One region of the Herbaspirillum sp. NPDC101396 genome, then DNA from elsewhere that is predicted to be linked to it. Evidence: predicted binding sites of a transcription regulator. Region 1 holds the regulator's gene; each other region holds the start of a gene.
What was found. The regulator sigma-54, encoded in region 1, starts transcription at its own class of promoters, with help from an activator protein. The targets are predictions, from matches to a motif close to TGGCANGNAANCTGCTTT.
Positions count from the first base shown of each region.

Region 2: urtA (urea ABC transporter substrate-binding protein) is a predicted target of sigma-54. The motif match lies at 1,000-1,017, and genes of this name have one in related genera.
Region 3: atzF (allophanate hydrolase) is a predicted target of sigma-54. The motif match lies at 4,106-4,123, and genes of this name have one in related genera.

Region 1 is NZ_JBIWNT010000005.1:85,174-91,362, reverse strand. Features, by position in the region: partial or broken gene ACIROY_RS17820 (TauD/TfdA dioxygenase family protein) at 1-227, shown strand, start outside; partial or broken gene arsC (arsenate reductase (glutaredoxin)) at 312-702, opposite strand; gene ACIROY_RS17810 (SDR family oxidoreductase) at 897-1,655, shown strand; gene ACIROY_RS17805 (UbiX family flavin prenyltransferase) at 1,703-2,302, opposite strand; gene grxD (Grx4 family monothiol glutaredoxin) at 2,313-2,624, opposite strand; gene hpf (ribosome hibernation-promoting factor, HPF/YfiA family) at 2,926-3,279, opposite strand; gene ACIROY_RS17790 (RNA polymerase factor sigma-54) at 3,403-4,884, opposite strand; gene lptB (LPS export ABC transporter ATP-binding protein) at 4,918-5,661, opposite strand; gene lptA (lipopolysaccharide transport periplasmic protein LptA) at 5,663-6,189, opposite strand, start outside.
Region 2 is NZ_JBIWNT010000008.1:113,049-119,237, forward strand. Features, by position in the region: gene ACIROY_RS23780 (ferritin-like domain-containing protein) at 13-849, shown strand; gene urtA (urea ABC transporter substrate-binding protein) at 1,073-2,326, shown strand; gene urtB (urea ABC transporter permease subunit UrtB) at 2,533-4,149, shown strand; gene urtC (urea ABC transporter permease subunit UrtC) at 4,146-5,270, shown strand; gene urtD (urea ABC transporter ATP-binding protein UrtD) at 5,267-6,121, shown strand; gene urtE (urea ABC transporter ATP-binding subunit UrtE) at 6,154-6,189, shown strand, end outside.
Region 3 is NZ_JBIWNT010000004.1:508,916-515,104, forward strand. Features, by position in the region: gene ACIROY_RS16130 (ABC transporter ATP-binding protein) at 1-253, opposite strand, end outside; gene ACIROY_RS16135 (ABC transporter permease) at 250-1,116, opposite strand; gene ACIROY_RS16140 (ABC transporter substrate-binding protein) at 1,119-2,168, opposite strand; gene atzF (allophanate hydrolase) at 2,213-4,069, opposite strand; gene ACIROY_RS16150 (YidB family protein) at 4,477-4,941, opposite strand; gene ACIROY_RS16155 (16S rRNA (uracil(1498)-N(3))-methyltransferase) at 5,154-5,879, opposite strand; gene tkt (transketolase) at 6,170-6,189, shown strand, end outside.

The sequences.
Region 1 (6,189 bases):
GCCGCCGCAATCCGCCGGTCTACCAGCCGATTGCGCGCGTGCACGACGGTAGCGGACGCAAGGCCTTGTATGTGAGCGAGATGACGTCGGTGGCGATCGAAGGCATGACGGAAGAGGAGAGCCGGCCGCTGCTGCAATACCTGTACGACCACAGCGTCGTTCCGGAAAACGTCTACCGCCACCGCTGGCAACTCGGCGACACCATGATGTGGGACAACCGCAGCGCCATGCATATCGCGCTGGCCGATTACGACCACAGCCAGCGCCGCATCATGTACCGCACCACGCTGCTGGGCCAGCCGAGCGGGCGTGTCGCCGATCTCCCGGCGGAAGATGCCGCGGTCAGGCCGGCGGCAGTATTTCCTGCAGTTTCTCTACCGGCCGGCACAGGCGAGCACCGCGCGCAGTGACGACGATGGGGCGGTTGATCAGGACCGGGTCTTCCAGCATCAGGTCGATCAGCTGTTCGTCGCTCCATCTGGCGTTGTCCAGATCCTTCTCGTCGTAGGACGTGCCGCGCCGGCGCATGATATTGCGCACCGGTTCGCCGGTGGCCGCAACGATCTTTTTGAGCGTGGCGCGATCCGGCGGCGTCTTCAGGTATTCGATGACATCGGGCTCGATGCCGGCGGCGCGGATCATTTCCAGCACGTTGCGCGAGGTGCTGCATTTCGGGTTGTGATAAATGGTGACGTCGGACATGGTGCTCCCCTGGTTCAAAAACGATGTGCGCAAGCATAGCCGATCGGAGAAGATCCGGTTCCGGCTCAGCTGAAAATACTTCATCTCCCCGCGCGGCGACAGCTGCTATAGTAAAACGCTCGGCGAGAACGTGCAGCGCACACGAGCGAGCACGGCAAACGTCCCATTTCCAGGAAAACAGAGGAGCACAGAAGATGGCAGCACCGAAGAAAATCGCATTGGTCACCGGCGCCGGTTCCGGCATCGGCAAACAGATTTCGCTGGCTTTGCTGCGCGACGGCTATGCCGTCGTGCTGGCCGGCCGTCGCCAGGAACCGCTGGAAGAAACCGTCAAGGCGGCCGGCGAATTCGGCGCCAATGCGCTGGTGGTGCCGGCCGACGTCAGCGATCCGGTTTCGGTGAAGAACCTGTTCGCCAAGACCAAAGAGAAATTCGGTCGCCTCGATCTGTTGTTCAACAACGCGGGTATTTTCGCGCCGCCGATGTCGCTGGAAGAACTGAGCTACGAGCAATGGAAGTCGGCGGTCGACATCAACCTGACCGGCGTCTTCCTGTGCACCCAGGAAGCGTTCCGTCTTATGAAGGAACAATCGCCGCGCGGCGGCCGCATCATCAACAACGGTTCGATTTCGGCGCACGCGCCGCGGCCGTTCTCGGTGTCGTACACCGCGACCAAGCATGCGATCACCGGTCTGACCAAGTCGACCTCGCTGGACGGTCGCCGCTACGACATCGCCTGCGGCCAGATCGACATCGGCAACGCCTCGACCGACATGACCGAGCTGATGAAAAAGGGCACCTTGCAGGCCGATGGATCGACCCAGGTTGAACCGACCATGGACGCCGGCCATGTGGCGAAGGCCATCCTTTACATGGACAGCCTGCCGCTGGATGCCAACGTGCAATTCATGACGGTGATGGCGACCAAGATGCCGTTCATCGGTCGAGGTTGATACGCTCTTTCGCAAAGAAAAAACGCTGCTCTCAAGGCAGCGTTTTTTTATGTCGGCTGGTTTTTTAGACCGGCCCAGCGCGGCGTCAGCGCATGCGCAATGTCGTAGAGGTCAAGCACGCGGCCCAGCGTGTGGTCGATCATTTCCTCGATGGATTGTGGGCGATGATAGAAACCGGGCAGGGGCGGGAAGATGATGCCGCCCATTTCGGTGACGCTGGTCATGTTGCGCAGGTGGGCGAGATTGAACGGCGTTTCGCGCACCATCAGCACCAGGCGGCGGCGTTCTTTCAGGACCACGTCGGCGGCGCGCGAGATGAGATTGTCGGACAGGCCGTTGGCGATGGCGGCGAGCGTCTTCATCGAACAGGGCGCAACGATCATGCCCGAGGACGTGAACGAACCGCTGGCGATCGAAGCGCCGACATCGCGCACCGGATGGACCACGTCGGCCAGCGCCTCGACGTCCTTGCGGCTCATGTCGAGTTCCTGATGCAGGTTCAGCACGCCGGCTTCGGATACCAGCAGATGGGTTTCCACACCGGCGTCGCGCAGCACGCCCAGCAGGCGCACGCCGTACGCCACGCCGGTCGCGCCGGTGATGGCGACGATCAGGCGGCGGCGCGGCGGTGCGGAATTTGTCGCGATGGACAGGGGATCAGCCCTTGAACAGGGTTTGCAGTTCGCCCGATTCGTACATTTCGCTCAGGATGTCGGAGCCGCCGATGAATTCGCCCTTGACGTACAACTGAGGGATGGTCGGCCAGTTCGAGTATTCCTTGATGCCCTGGCGCACGTCTGCGCTTTCCAGCACGTTGACAGTGACGATGTTTTCCGCGCCGCTGGCCTTGAGCAGTTGGATCGCCTTGCCCGAGAAGCCACACTGCGGGAATTGCGCGGTGCCCTTCATGAACAGCACGACAGGGTTTTGGGTAACGGTTTCCTTGATCCAGGATTGGACTTCGCTCATGACTACACCTTCAAAAAGTTCGCAATGCCGCCATTATATGAAAAAGCGGGCGTGCGCGTTGGGAGAGTGCCGTTGCACAGGGAAATGTCTTTCAGGCAACACGGCGCGGGTGGGCTGCTGTGACCAACATGTAAATGATTTGCAGGATTGCAAGAGATGCCTTGCGAGGCAGGTGGGGAAAAAGTGTAAAAGATTTTGAAAGATATTGAAAATACGCGATGAAGTTGTCGTTGCAGAAACAAGAAAGGGCGCTTGCGCGCCCTTTTTTTGGTGCCGGTCCAGTCCGCCGGCTAGTTGGCTATCACGAGGCAGCTGCGGGCAACGGTTCTTCCGGCAGGCGTTTTGCCATCGAGTGATGGTTTTGCACGCGGTCCTTGTGCTTGATCACCTGGCGATCCAGTTTGTCGATCAGCATGTCAATGGCGGCGTACAGGTCGTGTGCAATGCTCTCGGCATGCAGGTCTTTCCCCTTGATATGAACGTTTATTTCTGCCTTCTGGCGTTTTTCTTTTTCGGTCAGCTTGTCTACGCTGAGAATGACACTGATGTCGATCACATGGTCAAAGTGGCGCTTGATGCGCGTCAGCTTGTTTTGCACGTACTCGCGGATGGCGGGGGTCAAATCGAGATGATGGCCACTAATGGTCAGATTCATACAGCACTCCTATCGTGAGATTGCTGGAGGTTCTTACGCATTGTCCGGTTGCTTGCAGGCAGCACCAGAACAAAACACCCGAACTCAACAGAACACAGCAACGATGCTTTGCTACAGAAAAACTTACAGAGATTTGCGGAGATTCACCGGCGGAATTTTGAGCACTTCGCGGTATTTCGCGACGGTCCGTCGCGCCACCACCATGCCCTGTTCCGCCAACATATCTGCAATCTTGCTATCAGAGAGTGGGTTCTTAGGGTCTTCTGCTCCTATCAGTTGTTTGATGAGAGCCCGTATCGCAGTGGAGGAAGCTTCACCTCCGGTTTCTGTTGCGACGTGGCTGCCGAAGAAGTATTTCAACTCAAACATGCCATGCGGGGTCAGCATGTACTTCTGAGTCGTTACACGAGAAATAGTGCTCTCGTGTAGACCCAGTGTATCAGCTATTTCGCGCAACACAAGGGGTCTCATGGCAACGGCGCCATGTGAAAAAAAGTTGCGTTGCCTCTCAACAATTGCCTGGGCGACACGCAAAATTGTGTCGAAGCGCTGACGCATATTTTTGATCAGCCACTTGGCTTCCTGCAGCTGCGAACCGAGCGAGCCGTCGCCCTTGGCTTGCTTGAGTGCGTTGGCGTACATGGCGTTGACGCGCAGCCGCGGCATCACGTCGTGGTTGAGCAAAACCTGCCAGCCGTCCTTGGACGCTTTGACAATCACGTCGGGCACCACGTAGTCGGATCGGCCCGATGCAAACATGGCGCCGGGATGCGGATGGCACTGGCGAATCACGGCTTGCGCCTCGCGCAGGTCTTCATCGTCGCAACCGAGCGCTTTCTTGATTTTATTGAAATCACGCTGGGCGAACAGCGCCAGGTAATCTTCAACGATGGTCAGCGCCAGCCGGCGTGTGACAAAGGCAACTTTCGGCAAGCGCCGGACCTGCAGCGCCAGGCATTCGGAGGCGCTGCGCGCGCCGACGCCGGCCGGCTCGAAGCTCTGCAGCAGCTTCAGTGCAATGGTCAGTTCGTCAAGTTCGATTTCCAGTTCTTCGGGCAGGCGCGCATGGATTTCTTCCAGCGATTCTTCGAGATAGCCGTGGTCGTCAATCGCGTCGACGATCAGTTCGATCAGCGCACGGTCGCGCAAGCTGCGCACGGTCAGGCGGGTCTGCTCCTGCAGGTGTTCGCGCAGCGTGACGTCGTGGGCTTCGAGTTGCGGACGCGAGTCTTCGTCGTCGGGTGTCTTGCCGGTGCGGGCGACGTCGTCGAAGCTCCAGTCGGCATCGCCGCTCGCATGCTCGTCGCCGCTTGCACTGTCCTGCGGATCGCCGGCTTCGCCTTCCGCGGGTGCAGCGCTGGCGGCGCTGTTTTCGACCGGCTCCGCCTGCGCCGAAGACGGGCTGCTGAGGGCGCCGTCGGCAAGCAGCCGCACGGAATTGTCGAGCGCATCGTCGAGGCGTTCCAGCAGCGGATTGTCCGACAGGATCTGTTCCAGTTCCTGGTGCAGTTCCAGCGTCGACAGCTGCAGCAAACGGATCGACTGCTGCAACTGCGGCGTCAATGCCAGATGCTGAGAGGTGCGAAGCTGGAGGGATTGTTTCATTCAGTTTTCAGTTGGCAGCGTATTGCCTGCGGATTACATGCGGAAGTGTTCGCCCAGATACACGCGGCGGACGGACTCATCGGCGATGATGTCGTCAGGGCTGCCGCTGGCCAGCACGGTGCCCTGGTTGATGATGTAGGCGCGATCGCAAATGCCCAGCGTCTCGCGCACGTTGTGGTCGGTGATGAGCACGCCGATGCCGCGTTCCTTGAGGAAGCGCACGATGCGCTGGATCTCGATCACGGCGATCGGATCGATACCGGCGAATGGTTCGTCGAGCAGCACGAAGCGCGGATCGGTCGCCAGCGCACGGGCGATTTCGACACGCCGGCGTTCGCCGCCGGACAACGACAGTGCCGGGCTTTCGCGCAGCTTCTCGATCTGCAATTCGTGCAACAGGCTGTTGAGGCGGCCTTCGATTTCATCACGGCTGAGCGACTTGCCGTTTTCCTTGCGCAGTTCCAGCACGGCGCGGATGTTGTCCTCCACGTTGAGCTTGCGGAACACCGAGGCTTCCTGCGGCAGATAAGACAGGCCGAGCTGCGCGCGCTCGTGGATAGGCAGCCGAGAAATCGCCGAACCGTCGAGATCGATCTCGCCGCCGTCGGACGGCACCAGGCCGACGATCATGTAAAACGAGGTGGTCTTGCCGGCGCCGTTGGGGCCGAGCAGGCCGACCACTTCGCCGCTGGCGACTTCGAGCGAGACGTCGCGCACGACCTGGCGCGCGCCATAGCTCTTTTGCAATCCGCGTACTACGAGAGAACTGATCGCCATCTTATTGGCCCTTCGAAGAATCGACGCGCGGCTGGATGATCGCGGTGATGCGACCGCCGCCGGGTTTGCTTTCGCCGGTGTTGGTGTTGTTGACCGAATAGAACTCGGCACGGCTGTCGTAGGAGATGAACTCGCCGTTGACTTCATCGGTCACGCGCGGGCCGTCCATGCGCTGCATGTGGGCGCGCGTAAACAGTTTCGAGATTTCAGTCTTCTCGCTGTATTCGATGCGTTCGGCCTGGCCTTCGATCCACAGGTTGGGGCCGCCGTCGCGTTTCTGGCGGAAGCTGGCCAACTGGCCGGGCGCCGCATAGAGGATAGCCAGTTCATAGCCGGACGGATCGGTGGTCAGCACCACCTTGCCGGCCTTGATCAGCAGCGTGCCGCGCGTGAGCACGACGTTGCCGGTGAAGGTCTTCACCTGCTTGACGTCGTCGTACACCATTTGCTCGGCTTCGATGCGGGTCGGCTTTTCAGTGTCGGCGCGTTCGGCGCGGGCGAGGCCGGCAACGCTCATCAGGAGCACGG
Region 2 (6,189 bases), on a different contig from region 1:
AACGTGGCAAGCCTGGAATCGCAGCAACCGCATCAACAATACCGACCACGCTGGCGTATCGCCGATCTGGATTTTTCGCGCATCGATCTGCAGCGCGTGCGTCACGATGAAAACACCTTCTACCTGGTGACCTGCGCCTCGTTCGTCGAAAGCGGCTCCGATCTGTATACCCACAACCTGATCGACTTCTTCCATGACAACGAGGAAGTGGCGACCTGGCTGCGTGAGCAATGGGAAGTGGAAGAGTTGCAGCACGGCGCGGCGTTGCGCGCCTACGTCGGGCATGTCTGGCCCGAATTCGACTGGCAGCAAGCCTACGACAGCTTTCTCGCCGAGTACGCAGGCTACTGCAAGGTCGAACTGCTGGAGCCGACCAAGGCGCTGGAGATGGCCGCGCGCTGCGTGGTCGAGACCGGCACCGCCACCTATTACCGCGCGCTGTCGCGCAGCGTGCAGGAACCGGTGCTGCAGGAACTGGCGGCGCGCATCTCCAACGACGAGGTCAATCACTACAAGCATTTCTATCAATACTTCCGCCAATACCGTCGGCGCGAAGGCATCGGCCGCTCGCGCGTGCTGGGTACGCTGAGCCGCCGCACGCTGGAAATGCGCAACGAAGACGCCGACTGCGCCATCCGCCATGCGCTGAAATTCCGCGATCCGGCGCGGGCCGGCGACGTCGCCTATTTAAGAGAGCTGAGCGCGCGCATGAGCGCCACCGTGCGCACCAATTTGACGCCGGACATGACCTTGAAGATGATTTTGCGCCCGCTGGAGCTGCCGCCCAAGGTGCAAAGCTGGGTGCAATATCCGATCCGCCAACTGATGCATTACGTGTTTTTGCGCTAAAAGCAAACACAAACCCTGTAATTTGCTCCTTTCTGGGGCGCATCGTCGTTTACCGCACCGCCACCATTTTTGACATCCCTAAAATGGTGCGATAGTGCGCGGCGGCTTCTGCAAAGCCGGAAAAATCACAAGAGATTGACGTTTTGTCATTGGCACGCATTCTGCTAAAGCAGGAAGGCAGTCAACAAACTCTCATTGATTCTTCTAACTGTAGGAGCACTTCATGTCACGTCGTACTATCCTAAAAGCAACAGCACTCGGCGCGTTCGCACTTGCAGCTTCTTCCTGGCTCCCTGCCGCATTCGCTGCGGACACCATCAAAGTCGGCATCCTGCATTCGCTGTCGGGCACCATGGCCATCTCCGAAACATCGCTCAAAGATGTCGCGCTGATGACGATCGATGAAATCAACGCCAATGGCGGCGTCAACGGCAAGAAACTCGAGCCCGTGATCGTTGACCCTGCATCCAACTGGCCTCTGTTCGCTGAAAAAGCGCGCCAGCTGATTTCGCAAGACAAGGTTTCCGTCGTGTTCGGCTGCTGGACTTCGGTCTCGCGCAAGTCTGTCCTGCCGGTCTTCAAGGAACTGAACAGCCTGCTGTTCTATCCGGTCCAGTACGAAGGCGAAGAGCTGGAAAAGAACGTCTTCTACACCGGTGCAGCGCCTAACCAGCAAGCCATCCCTGCCACCGAATACCTGATGTCGAAAGAAGGCGGCGGCGCCAAGCGTTTCGTCCTGCTGGGCACCGACTACGTCTACCCACGCACGACCAACAAGATTCTGCGCGCCTTCCTGCATAGCAAGGGCGTGAAAGATTCCGACATCGACGAAGTCTACACACCGTTCGGCCACTCTGATTACCAAACCATCGTCGCCAACATCAAGAAGTTCGCAGCCGGCGGCAAGACTGCAGTGATCTCGACCATCAACGGCGACTCCAACGTGCCGTTCTACAAGGAACTCGGCAATGCCGGCCTGAAGGCGACTGACGTGCCTGTCGTCGCGTTCTCGGTGGGTGAAGAAGAACTGCGCGGGGTTGACGCAAAACCGCTGGTCGGCCATCTGGCTGCCTGGAACTACTTCGAATCCGTGAAGAACCCGGTCAACACCGCCTTCATCAAGAAGTGGAAAGCCTACGCCAAGGCCAAGGGTCTGCCGAACGCCGACACGGTCGTGACCAACGATCCGATGGAAGCGACTTACGTCGGTATCTACATGTGGAAGCAAGCCGTTGAAAAAGCCAAGACTACCGACACCGACAAGGTGATCGCAGCGATGGGCGGCCAGACCTTCAAGGCACCGTCCGGCTACACGCTGGAAATGGACAAGACCAACCATCACCTGCACAAACCAGTGATGATCGGCGAAATCAAGGCCGACGGTCAGTTCAACGTGGTCAACAAGACCAAGACCACCATCCGTGCGCAACCATGGAGCCCATACATCCCGGGCAACGAGAGCAAGCAAAAGATGTAATGCAGTTGCTTGCCATGTTTGGTTAGCTGAGCAGTTCCCCGCTGCATGTTCCATGCAGCGGTTTGCAAGACCTTGCACCGGGCGTCCGACATCCCGTCCGGTGCAATCACTGCGGCGATTCCATCTCCGGAATCGCATGCATGAATCTCAGACAAGCGTCGTAAGACCGACTTTCTTTCCGTCTTGCCTTGCCACCGAAAAGAACCATGAGACTTCTCCCCAAGATAATTGCGTCCGCCTTGCTGACAGGCTGGCTGTGCACCCAGGCGATCAGCGCGCATGCTGCGATCGATCCGGCGCTGCTCAAGCCGCTGGCCGGCGACGACCCTGACGCGCGCATCGCCGCCGTCACGCAGATTGCTGCGCTGGCCAATGCCGACGCGCAAAAGATCCTCAACGCCATCAACAGCGATGCCCTGTACGCCACGCCTGCCGGCGACGTGCTGATCATCGAAGACAGCGACGCCTTCAATCCCGCCACCGACAAGACCGGTCCGGCCCCGGATGACGCCGAAGGCATCACCGTCAACAACCGCCTGCGCGGCGTAGTCGAAGGCGCCTTGTCGGGACTCAAGCTGTTCTCGCCGGACCGCGCCACGCGCCTGACCGCCGCGACCGAATTGCTGAAGACCGCCGACGCCGCACAGACCCCGTTGATCAGCAAAGCGCTGGCGGCGGAAAAAGATCCGCAAATCCAGGAAGTGTTGAAGCAAGTCGTCGCTACGGCCAACCTGCACGCGCCTGACGCAGCCGCACGCAAGGCCGCCGTCAAAGCCCTGGCCGACACCACCAACGCCAATCTGAAACCGGTGCTGGAACAGATGCTGGCCAAGAATCCGGACGGCAGCTATGTCGAAGCCGATGAGGGCGTACGCATCGAAGCTGTACGCACAATGTCGGCGCTGGACCGTCATCTGGCGATTACCGAATTTGTCGGCAAGCTGTTCTACGGCGTCTCGCTGGGCAGCGTGTTGCTGCTCGCCGCGCTCGGCCTGGCGATCACCTTCGGCCTGATGGGTATTATCAACATGGCGCACGGTGAACTGCTGATGATCGGCGCCTACACAACTTATGTATGCCAACTGGTGTTCCGCAAATTCTTCCCGGGCGCGATTGACGCCTACATCGTCGTTGCACTGCCGGCCGCCTTCATCGTTGCCGCCGCGGTGGGCATCGCGCTGGAACGCCTGGTGATCCGCTGGCTCTACGGCCGGCCGCTGGAGACCCTGCTGTGCACCTGGGGCATCAGCCTGATGCTGATGCAGGCCGTACGCTCCATCTTCGGTGCGCAGAACGTCGAAGTCGCCAACCCGAGCTGGATGTCGGGCGGCATCACGGTGCTGGGTTCGCTGGTGCTGTCGTACAACCGGATCGTGATCATCTTCTTTGCGCTGTTCGTGGTGTTCGCAGTGTGGCTGATCCTGAACAAGACACGCCTTGGCCTGTTCGTGCGCGCCGTCACGCAAAACCGCCGCATGGCCGATTGCGTCGGCGTCTCGACCGGCAAGATCGACATGATGACCTTCGGCCTCGGCTGCGGCATCGCCGGTCTCGGCGGCGTGGCACTGTCGCAGCTCGGCAATGTCGGCCCCGACCTTGGCCAGGGCTACATCGTCGACTCCTTCATGGTGGTGGTGCTGGGCGGCGTCGGCCAACTGGCGGGCACCGTGATCGCTGCGTTCGGTCTGGGCGAGGTGAACAAGTTCCTGGAGCCGGTCGCCGGCGCCGTGCTGGCCAAGATCGCCATCCTCGTGTTCATCATCGTGTTTATCCAAAAGCGCCCGCAAGGCCTGTTTGCACTGAAAGGCAGGAGCGTGGAATGAGTACCCTCAATCTCCCATTGAAACCTTCGTTGTTTTCGCGTCCGGCATGGATCGGGATCGTGGTCTTTACCGTAATCCTGGGTCTGCTGCCGATCCTGAATCTGATCTTCCCGGCCGGCCATCCGCTGTCCATCTCCAGCTACACCATCGCGCTGATCGGCAAGTTCATGTGCTATGCGATGGCGGCACTGGCGCTCGATCTGGTGTGGGGCTACACCGGCATCCTGTCGTTGGGCCACGGCGTGTTCTTCGCGCTGGGCGGCTATGCGCATGGCATGTACCTGATGCGCGCCATCGGTCACGACGGCGTGTATCAGAGCGACCTGCCGGACTTCATGGTGTTCCTCAACTGGAAAGCCTATCCGTGGTACTGGTGGATGACCGAGCACTTCTGGTTCGCCATGCTGCTGGTGGTGCTGGTGCCGGGCGTGCTGGCCTTCGTGTTTGGCTACTTCGCCTTCCGTTCGCGCATCAAGGGCGTGTACTTCTCGATCATCACGCAGGCGATGACCTTCGCCTTCATGCTGCTGTTCTTCCGCAACGACACCGGCTTCGGCGGCAACAACGGCTTCACCGACTTCAAGCGCATCCTCGGCTACACCATCACGGCGCCGTCGACCAAGGCGGTGCTGTACCTGGTGACGCTGGCTTTCCTGCTCGGTTCGCTGCTGCTGTGCCGCGCCATCGTGACATCAAAACTGGGCCGCGTACTGCAGGGCGTGCGCGACTCCGAGTCGCGGCTGATGTTCATCGGCTACAACCCGCTGTGGTTCAAGCTGTTCGTGTGGACTTTGTCGGCGGTGTTGTGTGGCATTGCGGGCGCGCTGTATGTGCCGCAGGTCGGCATCATCAATCCGTCGGAAATGTCGCCGGCCAACTCGATTGAAATGGTGATCTGGGCTGCCGTCGGCGGACGCGGTTCGCTGATCGGCCCGATCATCGGCGCGTTCACCGTCAACGGCCTGAAGAGCTGGTTCACCGCGGCCTTCCCGGATCTGTGGCTGTTTGCACTGGGTCTGATCTTTATCCTGGTGACGCTGTTCCTGCCGCAAGGCATTCTGGGACTGGTCAAGAAACTCAAGAAGCAAGACCCGCAAGATCGCATCAAGGAGGCCGCATGAGCGAAATGTACAATCGCGCCGCGCCGCAAGACAGCGTCGATAACGGCCAGCACGCCGATCACGGCACCTCGTATGCGCGCATCAAACCGGAAGGCGTCGACACCACGCACGGCGCCATCCTGTATCTGGAAAACATCACGGTCTCGTTCGACGGCTTCAAGGCGATCAACAACCTGAACCTCGACATCTCGGTCGGCGAACTGCGTTGCATCATCGGCCCCAACGGCGCCGGCAAAACCACGATGATGGACGTCATCACGGGCAAGACGCGGCCGACGGCGGGCACGGCCTTCTTCGGCCAAAGCATCGACCTGACCCGGATGACCGAGTATGAAATCGCCCATGCCGGCATCGGCCGCAAGTTCCAGCGGCCGACCGTGTTCGAGCAGCATTCCGTCTTCGAGAATCTTGAGATGGCGATGAAGATGGACAAGCGCGTGAAGACGACCTTGTTCGCGCGCCTGAACTCGGAACAGATCGGCAAGATCGAAGAGATCCTCAAGCTGATCCGTCTGAACGGTCAGGAAAACCGCGTCGCCGGACTGCTCTCGCACGGCCAGAAGCAGTGGCTGGAAATCGGCATGCTGCTGATGCAGGAACCGCAATTGCTGCTGCTGGACGAACCGGTGGCCGGCATGTCCGACGCCGAGACCGTGCGCACCGCCGAGCTGCTCAACGAGCTGCGCGGCAAGCATTCGATCATGGTGGTGGAACACGACATGGGCTTCGTCGAAGAGATCGCGCAAGGCGGCAAGGTGACCGTGCTGCACGAAGGCTCGGTGCTGGCCGAAGGCACGATGCAGCAGGTGCAATCGGATGATCGCGTGATTGAAGTGTACTTAGGCCGCTGAGAGTAACGCTCTAAACCCGGGACGAGAAGAATATGCTGCAAGTCAATCAATTGAATCAATATTACGGC
Region 3 (6,189 bases), on a different contig from region 1:
ACAGGATCTGGCCGGCGTCGATCGGGATCAGGCCGGCGATCATGTTGATCAGCGTCGACTTGCCGCAGCCGTTGGGGCCGAACACCGAGACGATCTTTCCCTTGGGGATGTCAAGGTTGAAATCCTCGTACAGGGGCCAGCCGGCGAAATATTTGGTCAGCCCTCGGATCGTGATGTGGGTGCCGGGAGGACCGGGAACGAAAGGGACGATCGGCTCTTCGTGCTTCAATTTCGGGGAAATGACGACGCTCATCTTCCGCTCCAGTGGACGATACGTTTTTCAATCACGATGAACACCACGTTCAACGCATAGCCGAGCGCGCCGGCGGCCAGGATCGCGGCATACATTTCGCGCACGTTCAACACTTGCTGGGCGTCGATGATCTTGTGGCCGAGGCCGTTTTCGGAGCCGATGAACATTTCGGCCACGATCACGATCACCAGCGCCATCGACACCGCACTGCGCAGGCCGACGAAGGTCGGTTGCAGGCTTTCCCACAGCAGCACGTCCTTGAAGATCTGCCAGCGCGACGCACCCATGACCTTGGCCGCCATCACGCGCTGCTTGCGGGCGTTGAGCACACCGTAAGCGCTGTTGAACAGCACGATCAGCAGCGCGCCGAAGGCGGCGATGGCGACCTTGTTGATGTCCGACACGCCGAAGATCAGCAGGAACAGCGGGATCAGTGCCGACGACGGCGTCGAGCGGAAAAAGTCGATCAGGAACTCCACGCTGCGATAGGCGCGCTCGTTGCTGCCCAGCAGAACGCCGAGCGGCACGCCGACCACGGCGGCAATCAGGAAGGCTTCCAGCGTGCGCATCACCGTCACCAGGAAATCCATCAGCAGCGGTCCGCCGGCGAGGCCGTTGACCAGCGTGATCAGCGTTGCCGCAGGCGTCGGCAGCAGGATCGCCTTGATCCAGCCGGCGCGCACCACCAGGTCCCAGATGATGAACAAGGCGATCGGGCCGATGAAAGGCAGGAGCTTGCCGAAGGACGGCAGCGCACGGCGCTTTTTGACAACCGGTGCAGGCTTGATTTCAGCCGCCGCAACGCCTGCGGTGTCCGGCTTGGCGGCAGCATCGGCGCCGTCAACAGTGAGGGAGTCAGCCATGATCAACCCTTGTAAAGAAGTGAATCCACCATCACGCGCGAGGCGAAGATGCCCTTGTCGACGAACAGGTCGTAGAACTTCTGGAAGTAGGCAACGTCGCTGGCCTTGAACTCGTTGTAGAGCATGTAAGACGCCAGCGGAACTTCATTGGTGAGCGAACCTTCGATGGCGGTGTAGCCCTTGAGGTAAGGACGCGCCTTGTCGGGCGTCTTGCGGATCAGCTCGATGCCGCGCGCATAAGCGGCGATGTATTTTTTGGTTTCGGCCGGATGCTTCTTGATGAACTCGGTGGTCAGCGCCGCTGCGCCGCCATGCCATGGCGCGTTCGGATTGCCGAGGATGTACTTGGCGATGACGCCGGCTTCCAGCACGCGGGTGGTGTTGTTCATGCGGCCGACGGTGCCGGTCGGCTCCAGCGTGTAGACGGCGTCGACCTGACCTGCGGCAAGCGCGGCGACGTGCTGGCCGATCGGCAGTTCGGTAACAGTGGCGCCGGTCGCGCCCGCGCGTTCGAGCACGGTCTTGGCCAGCGTGACGTTCTGGATGCCGGGACCGGAGGCGACCTTCTTGCCCTTGAGTTCGGCGATCGATTTGATGGTGCTGTCTTTCGGCACCAGGAATTCGTCGAGCACGTATTGCGCATTGCTCGGATTCGTCGCGAAGATCTTGAACAGGCCGGGCTGGGCGATTTCACCAATGGCCAGGTTGCCGGCGCCGGTGCCGTTGGCCGAACCATCAGCGCGACCTGACAGCATGGCTTCCATCACTTGCTGCGCACCGGCGAATTTGATTGGTTGCACATCAAGGCCGGCTTCCTTGAAGTAGCCGGCTTCCACCGCTGCGTAAAAGGGCAGGCCGGCGGCGACCGGCCAGTAGCCGATCCGGATCGGCACGCTTTGCGCGCGCAGGATCGCCGGCGCGCCGCCCAGCGCCAGCGTGGTCGCGACCGTGCCGGCGGCACCGAGGAAGCGGCGGCGTCGCGCCGACTCCACCTTCACCTCTGTCTGTGTGCCAAGTGCGTTTTCTGTATCAGAGATTGCTGTTTTTTTCATGCTGGCTCCGTGAGGTGGGGGCGGAAAATAAGGTCGAAGGTTGTTCAGATTTTTGCAGCGAGATACGCAGTCCAGCCGCCGTAACCGGTGATGTCGCGCGCATTGTCCAGCGCTGCCGGTTCGCAGATGAAGCCCTTGACGCTGCTGCCGTCGGCCAGCTCCATCGTGCCGATGCCCAGCGGCGCAGGAATCGCGGCGACGAAGCTGCCGAAATTGCGCAGCGGCATTTCCCAGACTTCGGTGATGATGGCGACGCCGTCATCTCCATTTGCACTATTGATGCGGACAAGGCCCGGTTTGGCCGGTGTGGTGTTGGCGAGCGCGTAAAGGCGGTAATGTTTGCTGGTGGTGGTGGTGGCATGCAGGCGCGCGCCGGCTTCCAGCAGTTGCCAGTTCAGCGGCTGGCCGCTCAGATGCGCGCCGACCACGCCGACCTTGATGGTCGGTTCATTGAAGGGCAGCGGCGCTGCCGCCACGGCGTCGGCCTGCGCCGCACCGCCGAGCAGTTGCTGGAACTTCGCCCCGGCTTCAGCCAGCAAGTGGTCGGAACCGGCCGGCCCGATCAGCGTGATCCCGGCGGGCAAGCCGTCCTTGCGCCACACGGCAGGAATCGCCAGCGCCGCCATGTCCATCAGGTTGACGAAATTGGTGTAGTAGCCGAGCTGGGAATTGCGCACCACCGGATCCGCTTCCACTGCAGCGATGGTTGGCATCGTCGTCGTTGTCGGCACCAGCAGCAGGTCGGTGTCTTGCAGCAGTTTTTCCGCTTCGCGGCGCAGCTCGGCCAGGCGGTATTGGCCGTTGAAGGCGTCGACCGCATTGAACTTGTCGGCTTGCGCGGTGATCTCCCGAACTACCGGATGGATCGCCGCATTATTGGTGTCGTAAAAATCTCCCAGTGCGGCGCGTCGCTCGGCCACCCACGGGCCCTGGTAAAGCAATTGCGCGGCATCGGTGAACGCGTCGAAAGGAATGCGCGTGATGCTAACGCCCGGCATGGCCGTGACTTTTTCCAACGCCTGCTCGAACGCCAGCCGGGCTTGCTCGTCGCCATAGAACTCCGGCTTGGCCGGTACGGCGACGCGATAGCCGCGGCGTTTGACGCCGAGCATGGCCGGGGTGCGCGAGTAGGCGTCGGCGGCGTCAAAGCCGGCCGCGCTTTGCAGCACGCGCCAGGCATCGGCGACGTCGTGCGCGAAGATGGAAATGCAATCGAGCGTGCGGCATGCCGGCACCATGCCGCTGCCGCTGAGCAGGCCGCGCGTCGGCTTGAGCCCGACCAGGTTGTTGAAGGCGGCCGGCACGCGGCCCGACCCGGCGGTGTCGGTGCCGAGCGAGAACAACACCTGTCCCAGCGCGACCGCGACGGCGGAGCCGGAGCTGGAGCCGCCCGATACATATTCGGGTTGCAGCGCGTTGCGCACCGCGCCGTAGGGCGAACGCACGCCCACCAGGCCGGTGGCGAACTGGTCGAGATTGGTTTTGCCGATCAGCAGCGCGCCGGCTTTTTGCAAGCGCGCGACCACCGTGGCGCTGACCTGCGGCACATGGCTGAATTCAGGGCAGGCGGCGGTGGTCGGCAGTTCGGCGACGTCGATATTGTCTTTCACCGCAAACGGGATGCCGAACAGCGGCAGCGTCTCGAACACCGCTTCGCCCTTGATCTGCAGCATCAGGTCAAGTGCGGCGGCCTGTTGCTTGAGCGTCTTGGCGGACACGCGATGAATCCAGACCTCGGTGCGATCGGACTGCTCGATCTGCATCAACAGGTCGCCGATCAGCTTGCTCGGCTTGAGGTTGCCGGTGCGATAGGAGGCCAGCAAATCGGCGATGGTCCGCTGCGGGGCGGCGGAATTCGAGGAGGCGGAGGAGGCGTATTGGGGCAAAGTAGTTGCTGACATGGATATATGCATTCTTGAATACAAGATGAAAAATATTAAGCAGATTGCGTGCCAGCGGATCTTTGGGGGCGCTCTGAGAACGACGGGAGGCGCCGAAACCGCTTGCCGCAGCTTGTTTGGCGGCATCGCAGCCAGCGCCACAATGAGGGGAGATTGATGGTGAAAAGAGGATGGACTTGATCGGAAACGCGGAGGAGTGCGTTCGATTGGCGCGTTCAGCAACGCCAAACTGGTGCCTGCACCAGATTTTGGTGCAGGCGGGGACGCAGGCAGCTAATGATTAGCGGGCAATGATGGCGTGGCGATTGCCCCGCCGAGAGTCACAAGAATAAGGCTCGAAAATCAAGCTCGAGATTCAAGCTCGAGATTCAAGCTCGACATTCAAGCTCGACATTCAAGCTCGACATTCAGGCCGACTTGCCGCCGAGAAAGCCGCCAAGCAGGTTGCCGATTTCCGAGCCGAGATCGCCGCCGGATTCTGGCACTTGGCCGTTTGGCGTCAGGTGATCGACCAGGCCTGGAAGAATCTGGGCCAGATGGCCGGCGATATCGCTTTGCGGAATGCCGGCCGTTTGCGCCAGGCTGCTCAACTGATCATCGCCCAGCGCTTGCGCCAGCTGATCGCCCGAGACCGGCTGGTTCTTGCCGGTGCCGATCCAGGAGTCGACAATCTGGCCGAGGCCGGCGTTTTGCAGGGTGCCGAGCAAGCCGCCCAATCCGCCAAGCCCACCCAGCGCGCCCGAGCCGCCGGACTGATTGTTGGCAAGCATGCTCAGCACCGCCTGGATCAACGCTGCTTTGGGGTCGCCGCCGGTTGCATTGCCGTTTGTACTGTCATTGAGTGCGCCGAGTACGCTGTCGAGTAAGCCCATGAGATTCTCCTGAAAGGAAGTGAAGGAACGATCCGGCAGGGGAGGAAAAGAATTGCCGGAACGGGTGGAGAGGCAACGGATGGCACGCTGACTGCGTTGTCGAAGGATGTGGAGATATCTCTTCTTTTGTCTCTCTATGCCTATGTTTACTGCTTTTCCTGCTTCTTCATATTTCTGCTGACTTCTCTGAAGCGGCCTTGCCGGGAAGCTGCCTACATCTCGCCCCAGATCGCATTGATCGCCGCCAGCGCGCTCAGGCCGGCGGTTTCGGTGCGCAGCACGCGCGGTCCCATCGACAGCATCAGCGCGCCTTGGTCGCAGGCCAGGTTTTCTTCGGCTTCGGTAAAGCCGCCCTCCGGGCCGACTACCAGGCTCAGCGCCTGCGCCGGGTGATGGCGCGCCCAGTCGGACAGCGATTGCTCGCCGCGCGGCGACAGCAGAATGCGCTTGTGGAGGTCGCTCTGGCCGATCCAGCTGTTGAATTCGGTCAGCGGCGCCAGATGCGCCAAACGATTGCGTCCGCTTTGTTCCGCCGCGGCCTGGACAATCCCTTGCCAGTGGCTCTGCTTCTTCTCGGCACGCTCGCTGTTGAGGCGCACCACGCAACGTTGCGCCGCCAGCGGCTGGATCGCGGTCACGCCGAGCTCCATGGCTTTCTCGATGATCCAGTCCATTTTGGATGCTTCCGGCAGCGCCTGCGCCAGCGTGACGGCGTAGGACAGCTCGGCTTCGCGCGGCGAAAAGGTCTTGACCTCGGCGTACACGCGCTTTTTTTCCATCTGGGTGATGACCGCCGTATATTCGCCGCCCTGGCCGTTGAACAGGGTGATCGGATTGCCCATTTGCATGCGGATCACCTGGACATGGTGCGCGACCTGTTCGGGCAGGGCCAGCGTCATGCCGATGGCCAGGGAGTCGGGGCAGTAAAAGCGAGGCATGGGATGGACGATCCGATAGAAAAATGGCAATTGGCAACGATTTGAAGCGATTTAACCGGAGGCGAGGGCAAAAATGCATAAAAAATTGTTTTTTTACATGCCGTAATACGCCGCCGACATGCCGCGATTTTAATTCTTCGGGCTGGTCTCTGGTAAAATAGTTGGCTCAGTCTGGCTTGATCCGGGAGTTCATCCGGGCCGACCGGCAAGGCATCCGACATGCGCGCGTTAGGTCCAAATTGTTCGTAACGGCGTAGTTCGACCGCAATCCGCAACTCTTTGACATCGACATGACTTCCACACTCCCTAC